3 regions of the Rhodopseudomonas parapalustris genome follow, and region 1 is predicted to be linked to each of the others. Evidence: riboswitches for the same ligand, from Rfam matches in the RefSeq annotation. Region 1 holds a riboswitch; each other region holds the start of a gene.

Region 1 (3,475 bases):
CGGCGACGGTGCCCTTGGTGAGACCGGCGATGGCCACGATGTCACCGGCTTCGGCGATATCGAGCGGCACGCGCTCGAGGCCGCGGAAGGCGAGGATCTTGCTGATGCGGCCCTGCTCGACCAGCTTGCCGTCGCGCGACAGCACCTTGACGGCCTGGTTCGGCTTCAACGTGCCGGAGGCGATGCGGCCGGTGATGATGCGGCCGAGATAGGGGTTGGCTTCGAGGATGGTGCCGAGCAGGCGGAACGGACCTTCTTCCACCACCGGCGGATGAACGTGCTTGAGCACCAGCTCGAACAGCGGCCTCATGCCTTCGCTGTGGTCGCCGTCCGGCTTGTCCGACATCCAGCCGTTCTTGCCCGAGCCGTACAGGATCGGGAAATCGAGTTGCTCGTCGGTCGCGTCGAGCGCGGCGAACAGGTCGAACACCTCGTTGACCACTTCGGTGACGCGGGCGTCGGAGCGGTCGACCTTGTTGATCGCGACGATCGGCTTGAGGCCGAGCTTGAGCGCCTTGCCGACCACGAACTTGGTCTGCGGCATCGGGCCTTCGGCGGCGTCGACCAGCACGATCACGCCGTCGACCATCGACAGGATGCGCTCGACCTCACCGCCGAAGTCGGCGTGTCCGGGCGTGTCGACGATGTTGATATGGGTGTCGCCCCAAACCACCGAAGTACACTTCGCCAGAATGGTGATGCCACGCTCGCGTTCAAGATCGTTGGAGTCCATCGCCCGTTCGACCTGGCGCTGGTTGTCGCGATAGGTGCCGGACTGCTGCAGCAGCTTGTCGACAAGAGTGGTCTTGCCGTGGTCGACGTGGGCGATAATGGCGATGTTACGAAGCTTCATGGCTCTCTGTCGGTCCTGCGGGCGTTGCCTGATCAGCGCGATCACAGGCACACCGCGCGAATCGCCGAAGGACGCACCGCAGCCAGCCTGTGTCTGAAACGCGCCGGACAATCGCAATCTGCAATCGCAAAAAACAGGCCCGGCCAAACGAGACCGGGCGCCAGCACGCGTTGCGACGCAATATACGCAGAATTCGCGAAATAACAATGACGGTTGGCGCTGCACAGATGCCCGAATCTCGGGCGCGCGGGTGCGGGGTCTTGAGGCGCTTTCGGGAAAGACTCGCAAATAGGCTTGACGAAATGATGTAATGTTATAACGTTACATGGATCGTCGCCGACACGGATGGGCTCGACGCGCAGGTGCTAGCCATTGGACTGGTTGGATTTTCTCCTCCCGGTTCATTGACAGCGTTGCCGTCAGTCCAATACCGTGAATAGCGACGGTTCCCGAAAGGGATCAATAGGGAACGCGGTGCGGGCCATCCGGCTCTATTCCGCGGCTGCCCCCGCAACTGTAAGCGGCGAGCCATTCACCACACGCCACTGGGCCTTGGTCCTGGGAAGGCGGTGAAAGGCAACGACCCGCGAGCCAGGAGACCTGCCGTCAGTCGTGGTCACACGCGAACACATTGGGCGGGGTGTCCTGGTGCGTGTCGAACCGTAGCCCGCAAGAAGGCTGCGGCAGACCTGTTTCGCGGTGACGTGCCACGTTAGCCGCGAGCCAAAAAATGACTCCCGCCGTTCTGCCTTTCGGGCGCAATCGTCGCCTGCTGTCCTCTGTCGCCCTCGTTCCCCTGCTCTGGCCGGTGGACGGCCTAGCCCAAACCGCCTCGGCGAATCCGCGCGGTCTCGATCCGATCGTGGTCGAGGGCCAGACCGTGCGTCCGGCCAAGCCGCGAGCGACCGCCCAGGCCGGATCGTCGCGCCAGCGCCGCGCCGCCTCGCGTCCTGCCGCCACGCCCGCTCCGGCGCCGACCGAAGCCGCCGCAACCCGTGCGGCCACTGCCCCCACCTTCAATCTCGGCACGCCGTCGTCGACCGGCAGCCGACTCGGCCTGACGCCGCTCCAGACACCGGCCAGCGTCGAAGTGATTCGCTCCGAGACCATCGCCGAGCGCGGCCAGCACAACGTCATCGACGCGGTGACGCAGAACGCCACCGGCTTCACCGCCAGCCCGGCGCCGGGCAATGGCGGCCTGTCCTTCGCCACCCGCGGCTTCACCGGCAACGGCACGGTGATGTCGCTGTACGACGGCACCCGGATGTATGTCGGCTCGGGCACGATGACGTTCCCGTTCGATACCTGGACGGCGCAGCGCATCGAAGTGCTGCGCGGCCCGGCTTCGGTGATGTACGGCGAAGGCGCGATCGGCGGCGCCATCAACGTGATCTCCAAGAAGCCGCTCGACGTGCAACGCAACGAGGCCGAGATCTCGCTGGATACCAACCTGCTGCGGCGTCTCGCCGTCGACTCGGGCGGCCCGATCAATTCGAACGTGACCTATCGGCTGGCGGCGATCGGCAACATGTCCGACGGCTGGGTCGATCGCGATACGATGTCGAACGTCGCCGTCTCGGGCTCGGTGCGGGTGCAGGCGGCCGACAATCTCGCCTTCACGCTGAGCGAGGACTACGCCGACCGCAGCCCGTCGCGCTATTTCGGCACTCCGCTGGTGAACGGCCGGATCGACGAATCGCTGCGGTTCAAGAACTACAATGTCGGCGACTCCAGCATCCGCTATCGCGACAACTGGACTCAGTTCAAGACCGAGTGGGACGTCGCCGAAGGCGTTTCGGTCAAGAACGTCACCTATTATCTCAGCAGCCACCGGCACTGGAAGGACGTCGAGAGCTACGCCTTCAGCCCGACCACCGGGAACATCAACCGCAGCTCCTATATCGAGATCTTTCACGACCAGGAGCAGGTCGGCAATCGCTTCGACACCACCTTCAAAGGCCATCTGTTCGGCCTCGCCAACCAGTTCGTCGCCGGCTTCGACGTCAACCGCATCGCCTTCACGCACACCAACAACTCGCCCTACGCCGGCAGCTCGTCGGTCAATCCCTACAATTTCGATCCGGGCAACTTCCAGTGGGTCAGCTCGACCCGGCCGAGCTTCCACACCAAGACGACGCAATACGGCCTGTTCGCCGAAAATCGCCTCAGCCTGACCGATCAGCTCTCGGTGATCGGCGGCGTCCGCTCGGATCATCCGACGGTCGAGCGCACAGATTTCCTGACGCCGTCGAACAGCTTCGAGAAGACCTATTCGGCGCCGAGCTGGCGGGTCGGCGTGGTGTACAATCCGATTCCGGATCTGTCGCTGTACGGTCAGTATGCGACGGCGGTCGATCCGGTCACCAACCTGATCACCATGACGGGCGTGAACCGCGACTTCGCGCTGTCGACCGGCAAGCAGGTCGAGGTCGGCATCAAGCAACAGCTCGCCGGCGGCCGTGCCGAGTGGACACTTGCGGCGTATCAGATCGTCAAGAACAACCTGCTGGCGCGCGATCCGCAGAACCCCGCCAACACCAACCCGCTGCAGATCGGCCAGCAATCCTCGCGCGGCATCGAAGCCTCGGCCGGCCTCAAGGTCACCGACACGCTGCGGCTCGA
Region 2 (3,475 bases), on a different contig from region 1:
TTCCATTTCTCGCGTGGTGGAGGAACGTGTCCGCTATGGAACGTCTACGAGGCGTTCTCGCAACCGGACCGGATTCTCACGCAGCTGGCGCGAATGCCCGACCACCGGACCTATCTGTGGGTGGCGCGCACGGTGTCGCACGATCAGGCAGGTTATCACGCCCCCCGGAAGACTTTTGCCGTCGCGCTGGGATGCGATCTGCAGCATGCCGGGCGCCTCGTTTATTCCGACGGGCTCGATCTCACCAACCCGGCAGCGGCCACGCCCATCGGCGCGGGTTGTCGGATCTGCGAACGGCAGGCCTGCCCGCAACGCGCTTTCCCTCCGGTCGGCCGCCCACTCCACGTCGATGAAAATCGCAACTCGTTCTCACCCTATTCGACGAATTGACCTGATCCGGGGGAGACGAAACAGTGCGTATCGGAAACGCCACGGTGGAGCATGACGTCGGACAAGCAGGGTGATTGCAAGCGGTATGTGTGGTTCAGTCCATGTGATGATCGTATCGCGCTGCGGTTTGAACCGACATTCGATATCTCGCTCGGATCAGAGCGCCGTGCGAAGGGGGCCGTTCGCCGGGTGTTGAGGCTTTTGCGCAGACTGCGTCTCCAGGCCTGCATCGACGGCAATGGAGTCGACGCGACGATCCGACAGCCTTCGGTCGATATGTCCAAACTACTCGCAGCCGTCGACGCCGAGATCGTCGCCTTTCAAGCTGAACGCATTCACCCAAAGGAGTTGGACGAGATTCTCACGATCACCCCTCACGAGCGACGCCGCTGGACGAAGGACGGAAGACTGCCGACGTCCGGCCATACCTCCTTCCGGAGCGGCAAGAAGTCGGTGTTTCTGGTGCTGTATCCGCCCGCCCCGATCACGGCGCTCGCGCACCGTCCGGACCAGATTGAGGCTTGGCGCCGAGCCGATGCTGCCACATCCGCGCCCGCGAGCAGCAGCAATGACACATCGACAGCTTGACAAGAGCAGCGCCCAGAGCACTACATATTGTATTCGCGGTCTCTCGAATCGTTTGATCGAGGGCTAAGAGGGAATTCGGTGCGGCGTTACCGCCTAAGCCGGAGCTGCCCCCGCAACTGTCAGCGGCGAGCCGACGTCATCAGGCCACTGGGAGCAATCCCGGGAAGGCGGACTGAGGCAATGACCCGCAAGCCAGGAGACCTGCCGCGAACAACCAAACGTCCCTGGGCGGGGTGTCCCGGTGGGTCGCTTGCTTCCGTGCGTACGGCGCTCCGTACGACTCTTGCACGCGCCTGCCTGAACCCCGGCCCGCAATTCGACCCGCGGTGTGCCGATGCCTGTTTCCGACCAGACCAACCTTCCTCAAGCGATCATCAAGCGGAGCGGCGCTGAAGCGGCGTTCGACAGTGCCAAGATCCGATCCGCGATCGCGCGCGCCGGACAGGCCACGGAGGAGTTCGGCGAACTCGAAGCTGGGCTTCTTACCAGTCAGTCGGTCAAGGTCATTGCGCACCGGTTCGCCAGCGCCGTGCCGCAGATCGAGCAGATTCAGGACATCGTCGAGCAGGTGCTGATCTCGGCGAACCACCTGACCACCGCGCGGGCGTATATCGTCTATCGTGAGAAGCGCTCCCAGGCGCGCAACGACCGCAAGGTCGCCGTCGATGCGATCGCGTCGATCAACGAATATCTCGACCGCACCGACTGGCGGGTCAACGCCAATGCCAACCAGGGCTATTCACTCGGCGGCCTGATCCTCAATCTGTCCGGCAAGGTGGTCGCCAACTACTGGCTATCGCACGTCTATCCGCCGGAAGTCGGCCGCGCCCATCGCGACGGCGACCTGCATATTCACGACCTCGACATGCTGTCCGGCTACTGCGCCGGCTGGTCGCTGCGCATGTTGCTCACCGAGGGCTTGAACGGCGTGCCCGGCAAGGTCGAGGCCAGCCCGCCGAAGCATCTGTCGAGCGCGATCGGACAGATCGTCAATTTTCTCGGCACGCTGCAGAACGAATGGGCCGGCGCCCAAGCGTTCAGCTCGTTCGACACCTACCTCGCGCCGTTCCTGCGCAAGGACGGGCTGAGCTACGCCGACGTGCTGCAGGGCATCCAGGAACTGGTCTACAACCTCAACGTCCCGTCGCGCTGGGGCACGCAGACGCCGTTCACCAACCTCACCTTCGACTGGACCTGCCCGGAAGATCTGCGCGACGAGGTGCCGGTATTCGAAGCGTTATCTCGGCACGCTGCGCAACCATTTCTCCACCGTCGGCATCAACGGCGTCAACGAAATGATCCGCAACTTCACCGCGGACTGCGAGACCATCGCGACGCCGTGGGGGCACGGCTTCGCCGTCCGTGTCCTCGACCATGTGCGCGCCAGGATCGTCGCGTTCCAGGAGCAGACCGGTAATCTGTACAATCTCGAGGCCACGCCGGCGGAAGGCACGACCTATCGGTTCGCCAAGGAGGACCGCAAGCGCTTCCCCGGAATCCTGCAGGCCGGCACCGAGGACAATCCGTACTACACCAACTCAAGTCAGCTTCCGGTCGGCTTCACCGACGATCCGTTCGAGGCGCTGGAACGCCAGGACGATCTGCAGCGCAAATACACCGGCGGGACAGTACTGCATCTCTACATGGGATCGAAGCTGTCGTCCGGCGAGGCCTGCAAGAAGCTGGTGCGACGCGCGCTGGAGAACTTCCGGCTGCCTTACGTCACGGTGACACCGACCTTCTCGATCTGCCCAACCCATGGCTACATCGAAGGCGAACACGCCTTCTGCCCGAAATGCGACGCCGAACGCCTCGCGGCCAAGCGGCTCGCCGCCACCCACTGAACAGAAGGAGACGATTGATGAACGCCCACGTGACCATCCCCACTGACGCGATGGACACCATCGAACTGACCGATGCCGAGCGCCAACCCTGCGAGATCTGGACCCGGGTGATGGGCTATCACCGTCCCGTCGCCTCGTTCAACCGCGGCAAGATCGGCGAATTCAATGACCGCAAGTACTTCACCGAAGCCCGCGCCAAGCACGGTTGAGCTGCGGATCGGCGGTCTCGTCCGGCTGTCGACCTGCGACTGGCCGGGCGAGCTGGTCGCGACCGTGTTCTGCCAAGGCTGTCCCTGGCAGTGCGGCTACTGCCACAACCCGCATCTGCTGCCGGCCCGCGGGCCGGATCAGCTGGCGTGGCAGGACGTGTTCGCATTCCTGGAGACAAGGCGCGGGCTGCTCGACGGAGTGGTGTTCTCCGGCGGCGAGCCGACGCTGCAGTCGGATCTTCCGCTGGCGATCGCGGCAGTGCGTTCGCTCGGCTTTCGCATCGGACTGCACACTGCGGGGCCTTATCCTGAACGCCTCGCACGCGTCCTGCCGCTGCTCGACTGGATCGGCTTCGACGTCAAAGCGCCGTTCGCCGAGTACGATCGGATCACCGGCGTCGCCGGCAGCGGCGACGGCGCGCGCGCCAGCCTTGCGCTTGTGCT
Region 3 (3,475 bases), on a different contig from region 1:
ACAGCGTCGCCCAGAAGTGCGGCGCGGTGACGCCGAGCAGACCAATCGACGCACCGAGCGCTTCCAGGATCAGGCCGGCGGCGACCACACGCGGCGCGCCGAACTTGGCAATCAGCGAACCGGTGACGAAGCTCGGGGCGTACATCGCCACGATGTGCCATTGCAGGCCGAAATTGGAATCGCCGACGCTGAGCCCGCACATCTGCATCGCCAGCGGCGCCGAGGTCATCACCAGATTCATCATCGGATAGGCGATGGCGCCGCACAGCGCCGCGGCGATGAAGCGCGGCTGCCGCACGATCTCCAGCAGCGGCCGGCCGCCGGTACGCTCCGCCGGCTTCGGCCTCGGCGCATCGACGCCCCACAGCACCGCCATCGCGATCAGCGCAATCGCCGCCTGCACCACGTAGGAGAACGCGAACAAATAGGGCTGCCAGACGTCCATGGTCCACTGCACGAGCTGCGGACCGAGCACGCCGGCGAACACGCCACCGGCCATCACCCACGACATCGCCTTCGGGCGATAGGCTGCACTGGCACCGTCGGCGGCGGCGAACCGATAGGATTGCGACACCGCAGCGTACAGCCCGCCGATGAAGGTCGCGGCACAGAACAGCAGGAACGAGCCGTACAGGATGGCGACTGCGCCGAGCACGCCGGTGAGCGTGCCGCAGCCGGTGCCGATCATGAACGCGACGCGGCGACCGTAAACCCGCGCGATCCAACCCGTGGGCAGTGTGCCGGCAGCAAGGCCGAGCACATACATCGACAGCGGCACGGTCGCGAGCGACATTTCCGGCGCGAGCTGGGCGCCGATGATCGAACCGGTCGCGAAGATCACCGCGGCGTTGGCGCCGGTCAGCGCCTGCGCCGCGACCAGCCGCACCACGTTGGAGCGGGCACGGGCATCGTCTTCGACGATGTCGTTGGCCGTCGCATCGACCATCGGCAGGGAATCTCCTCGCACCGGCCGACGCCGGCCGGCGATTGCGCGCGCATCATAGGGCCGGGCGGAGCGCGATCAACCCGCCGCACCATCGGCGGTCGTGCATGGGCCTACGCGGGTTTTGCTCGGACAAACACCAGGATCAGATTGTTGGCCGGCATCTCGACGATCTCGCTCAGCGCCAGGCCGGCGCTGGCACCGAGCCGTTCCACATCCGCAACGTCGCGCACGCCCCACTCGGGATTGGCGTCGCGCAGGCTGGTGTCGAACACCGCATTGCTGAGCGCGGTGTGATCGCCGCCCCGCTTGTACGGTCCGTACAGCACCAGCATGCCGTCCTGGCGCAGCAGCCTGCCAGCCCCCGCCAGCAGTCCTTCGGCGACGCGCCATGGCGCGATGTGCAGAACATTGGCGCAGAACAGCGCCAGCAGCGGCCCGGGCGCAGCCGCTTCGCCTGGCACGACCGACCAGGCGGGATCGGCAAGGTCGATTCGCTGGGGCGGGCGCAAGTTCGGCAACGCCGCATGGGCGCGCCAGGCGGCGATGCTCTTGAGGTGCTGGTCGTTGACGTCGCTCGGCCACCACACGATCGAGGGATGTTCGCGCGCCAGCGCTGCGATGTGTTGGCCGGTGCCGCTGCCAGCTTCGAGCACGTCACCCTGCCGGCCGGCGAGCAACCGCGCCAGCGCGGCGCGGATTGGCGCATCGTTGCGATGAAATGCAGCGGCATCGAGCCGGCCGTCGGGCTCGACGCGCCGTCCATCCTTGCCGAACTCCACCACGAATTCCGCCATCGCCCGCCTGCCGCTCCAACTATCGTGCGAGGTGTACAGGCGCGGCTGTTACACGCAAGTCACAGCCGGTCACAATCCGACCACGATTGCACCCGTCGTCGCCTTCGACGAATTGACTCGCGAATCCCGCAACTTCTAGATGGCGTCGACGGTTCCCGAGAGGGATGAAAAGGGAATACGGTGCGAGCGCTGCCATTTCTGCGTTCCAGGCCGTAGCTGTTCCCGCAACTGTAAGCGGATCGTCTTTCGTCGGATGCCACTGGGAACCTCGGTCCTGGGAAGGCGACGGAAGATCAACCGCGAGCCAGGAGACCTGCCGTCACTCGTGGTCACACGCGAAGTTGCCGGCCGGGAATTGCAGGCATTGTCTTCACCGCTTCCGTTAAGCTCGGTGAGACCTCGTTCGCTGTGACGTGCCACAGACGTCAGCCGAGGTTTGACCTTATGCACTCCCGCTCCGCCGCGCCGCGGCCTTGCTCCGCCCTTTCGCGCGCCCTTCTCGCTTCGACCATTCTGGTGCCCGCGCTCTCGCTGGCAACGCCCGCCGCCGCGCAGGACGTCCTGCCGGAGATCGTCGTCAGCGCCACCTCGACCCGCACCTCCAACGCCATCGTCGGAACGTCGAGCACGGTGATCACAGCCGAGGACATCGCGCGTTCACCGGCCCAAACCGTGCAGGACATCATCGCGCAGACGCCCGGTGTGCAGAGCACGTCGCTGTACGGTGGCGTCAACGGCACCGGCTCCTCGGTCGATCTGCGAGGCTTTGGCGCCACCGCGACCTCAAATACGTTGTTCCTGATCAACGGCCGCCGTCTCAACGACCTCGATCTGCAGGGCATCGACTTGTCGAGCCTCCCGCTGCAATCGATCGAGCGCATCGAGATCACTCGCGGCGGCAGCGGCGCGGTGCTGTACGGCGACAATGCTGTCGGCGGCGTCATCAACATCGTCACCAAGACCGGTGCCGGCGGCCCACCCGCAACGTTCCGCGCCGAAGGCGGCGTCGGCTCGTTCAATCAGCGCCTCGCTGCGGTGTCGGCAGCTTTCAATTCTGGCCCATGGTCGACATCGGCCTTCGCAAATCACGTCCGTACCGACGGTTACCGCACCAACAACGCGCTCGAACAGAACAATGCGCTGGGTGAACTGCGTTACACGACGAGCGACTTCAGCGCGTTCGTCAACATCTCGGGCGACAATCAACGCCTCGGCCTGCCGGGCTCGCGGACTGTCGATCCGTCGATCGGCCTCAACGAGCTCCAGACCGACCGCCGCGGCACCAACACGCCGTTCGACTACGCCGACAAGCAGGGCACCAACATCACCGCCGGCTTCACCAAATCGCTGTGGGACGGCGCCGAACTGATCGTCGACGGCGGCCTGCGCGACAAGCGTCAGCAGGCCGGCTATTTCGGCAGCTTGCCGCTGTTGAGTTCCCGCGCCAGCTCGTTCGACGCACATCTGCAGACCTGGTCGATCACGCCGCGGCTGAGCATCAAGAACGCGTTCTTCGGCCTGCCGTCGAAGATCCTCACCGGCCTCGACTATTACGACGCGACCTATGATTCCGACCGCGGCCAATATCGCGGCACGCCGCCGGTTCACGTCTACAACCTGTCGCAGAAGACCCTCGCCGGCTATTGGCAGCAGACCATCGCCGTCCTGCCGAGCACCGACTTCTCCTATGGCGGCCGGGTGCAGAGCGTGAAGGTCGAAGCCACCGACCGGCTCA

Evidence for each region. A riboswitch is a leader RNA that binds a small molecule or an ion and turns the genes downstream of it on or off. The one in region 1 is predicted to bind cobalamin.
Region 2: linked by a shared signal. The riboswitch ahead of nrdD (anaerobic ribonucleoside-triphosphate reductase) and the one ahead of M9H71_RS22195 (TonB-dependent receptor) in region 1 are both predicted to bind cobalamin.
Region 3: linked by a shared signal. The riboswitch ahead of M9H71_RS11340 (TonB-dependent receptor) and the one ahead of M9H71_RS22195 (TonB-dependent receptor) in region 1 are both predicted to bind cobalamin.

Annotation. Positions count from the first base shown of each region.
Region 1 covers NZ_JAMKBZ010000035.1:27,284-30,758, reverse strand. Annotated here, with positions in the region: gene typA (translational GTPase TypA) at 1-853, opposite strand, end outside; cobalamin riboswitch at 1,280-1,475, shown strand; gene M9H71_RS22195 (TonB-dependent receptor) at 1,584-3,475, shown strand, end outside.
Region 2 covers NZ_JAMKBZ010000011.1:135,343-138,817, reverse strand. Annotated here, with positions in the region: gene M9H71_RS12220 (short-chain fatty acyl-CoA regulator family protein) at 1-390, shown strand, start outside; gene M9H71_RS12215 (hypothetical protein) at 442-978, shown strand; cobalamin riboswitch at 998-1,201, shown strand; partial or broken gene nrdD (anaerobic ribonucleoside-triphosphate reductase) at 1,313-2,140, shown strand; gene nrdD (anaerobic ribonucleoside-triphosphate reductase) at 2,274-2,822, shown strand; gene nrdD (anaerobic ribonucleoside-triphosphate reductase) at 2,840-3,031, shown strand; gene M9H71_RS12195 (anaerobic ribonucleoside-triphosphate reductase activating protein) at 2,988-3,475, shown strand, end outside.
Region 3 covers NZ_JAMKBZ010000010.1:101,542-105,016, reverse strand. Annotated here, with positions in the region: gene M9H71_RS11350 (MFS transporter) at 1-946, opposite strand, end outside; gene M9H71_RS11345 (DUF938 domain-containing protein) at 1,057-1,740, opposite strand; cobalamin riboswitch at 1,873-2,075, shown strand; gene M9H71_RS11340 (TonB-dependent receptor) at 2,185-3,475, shown strand, end outside.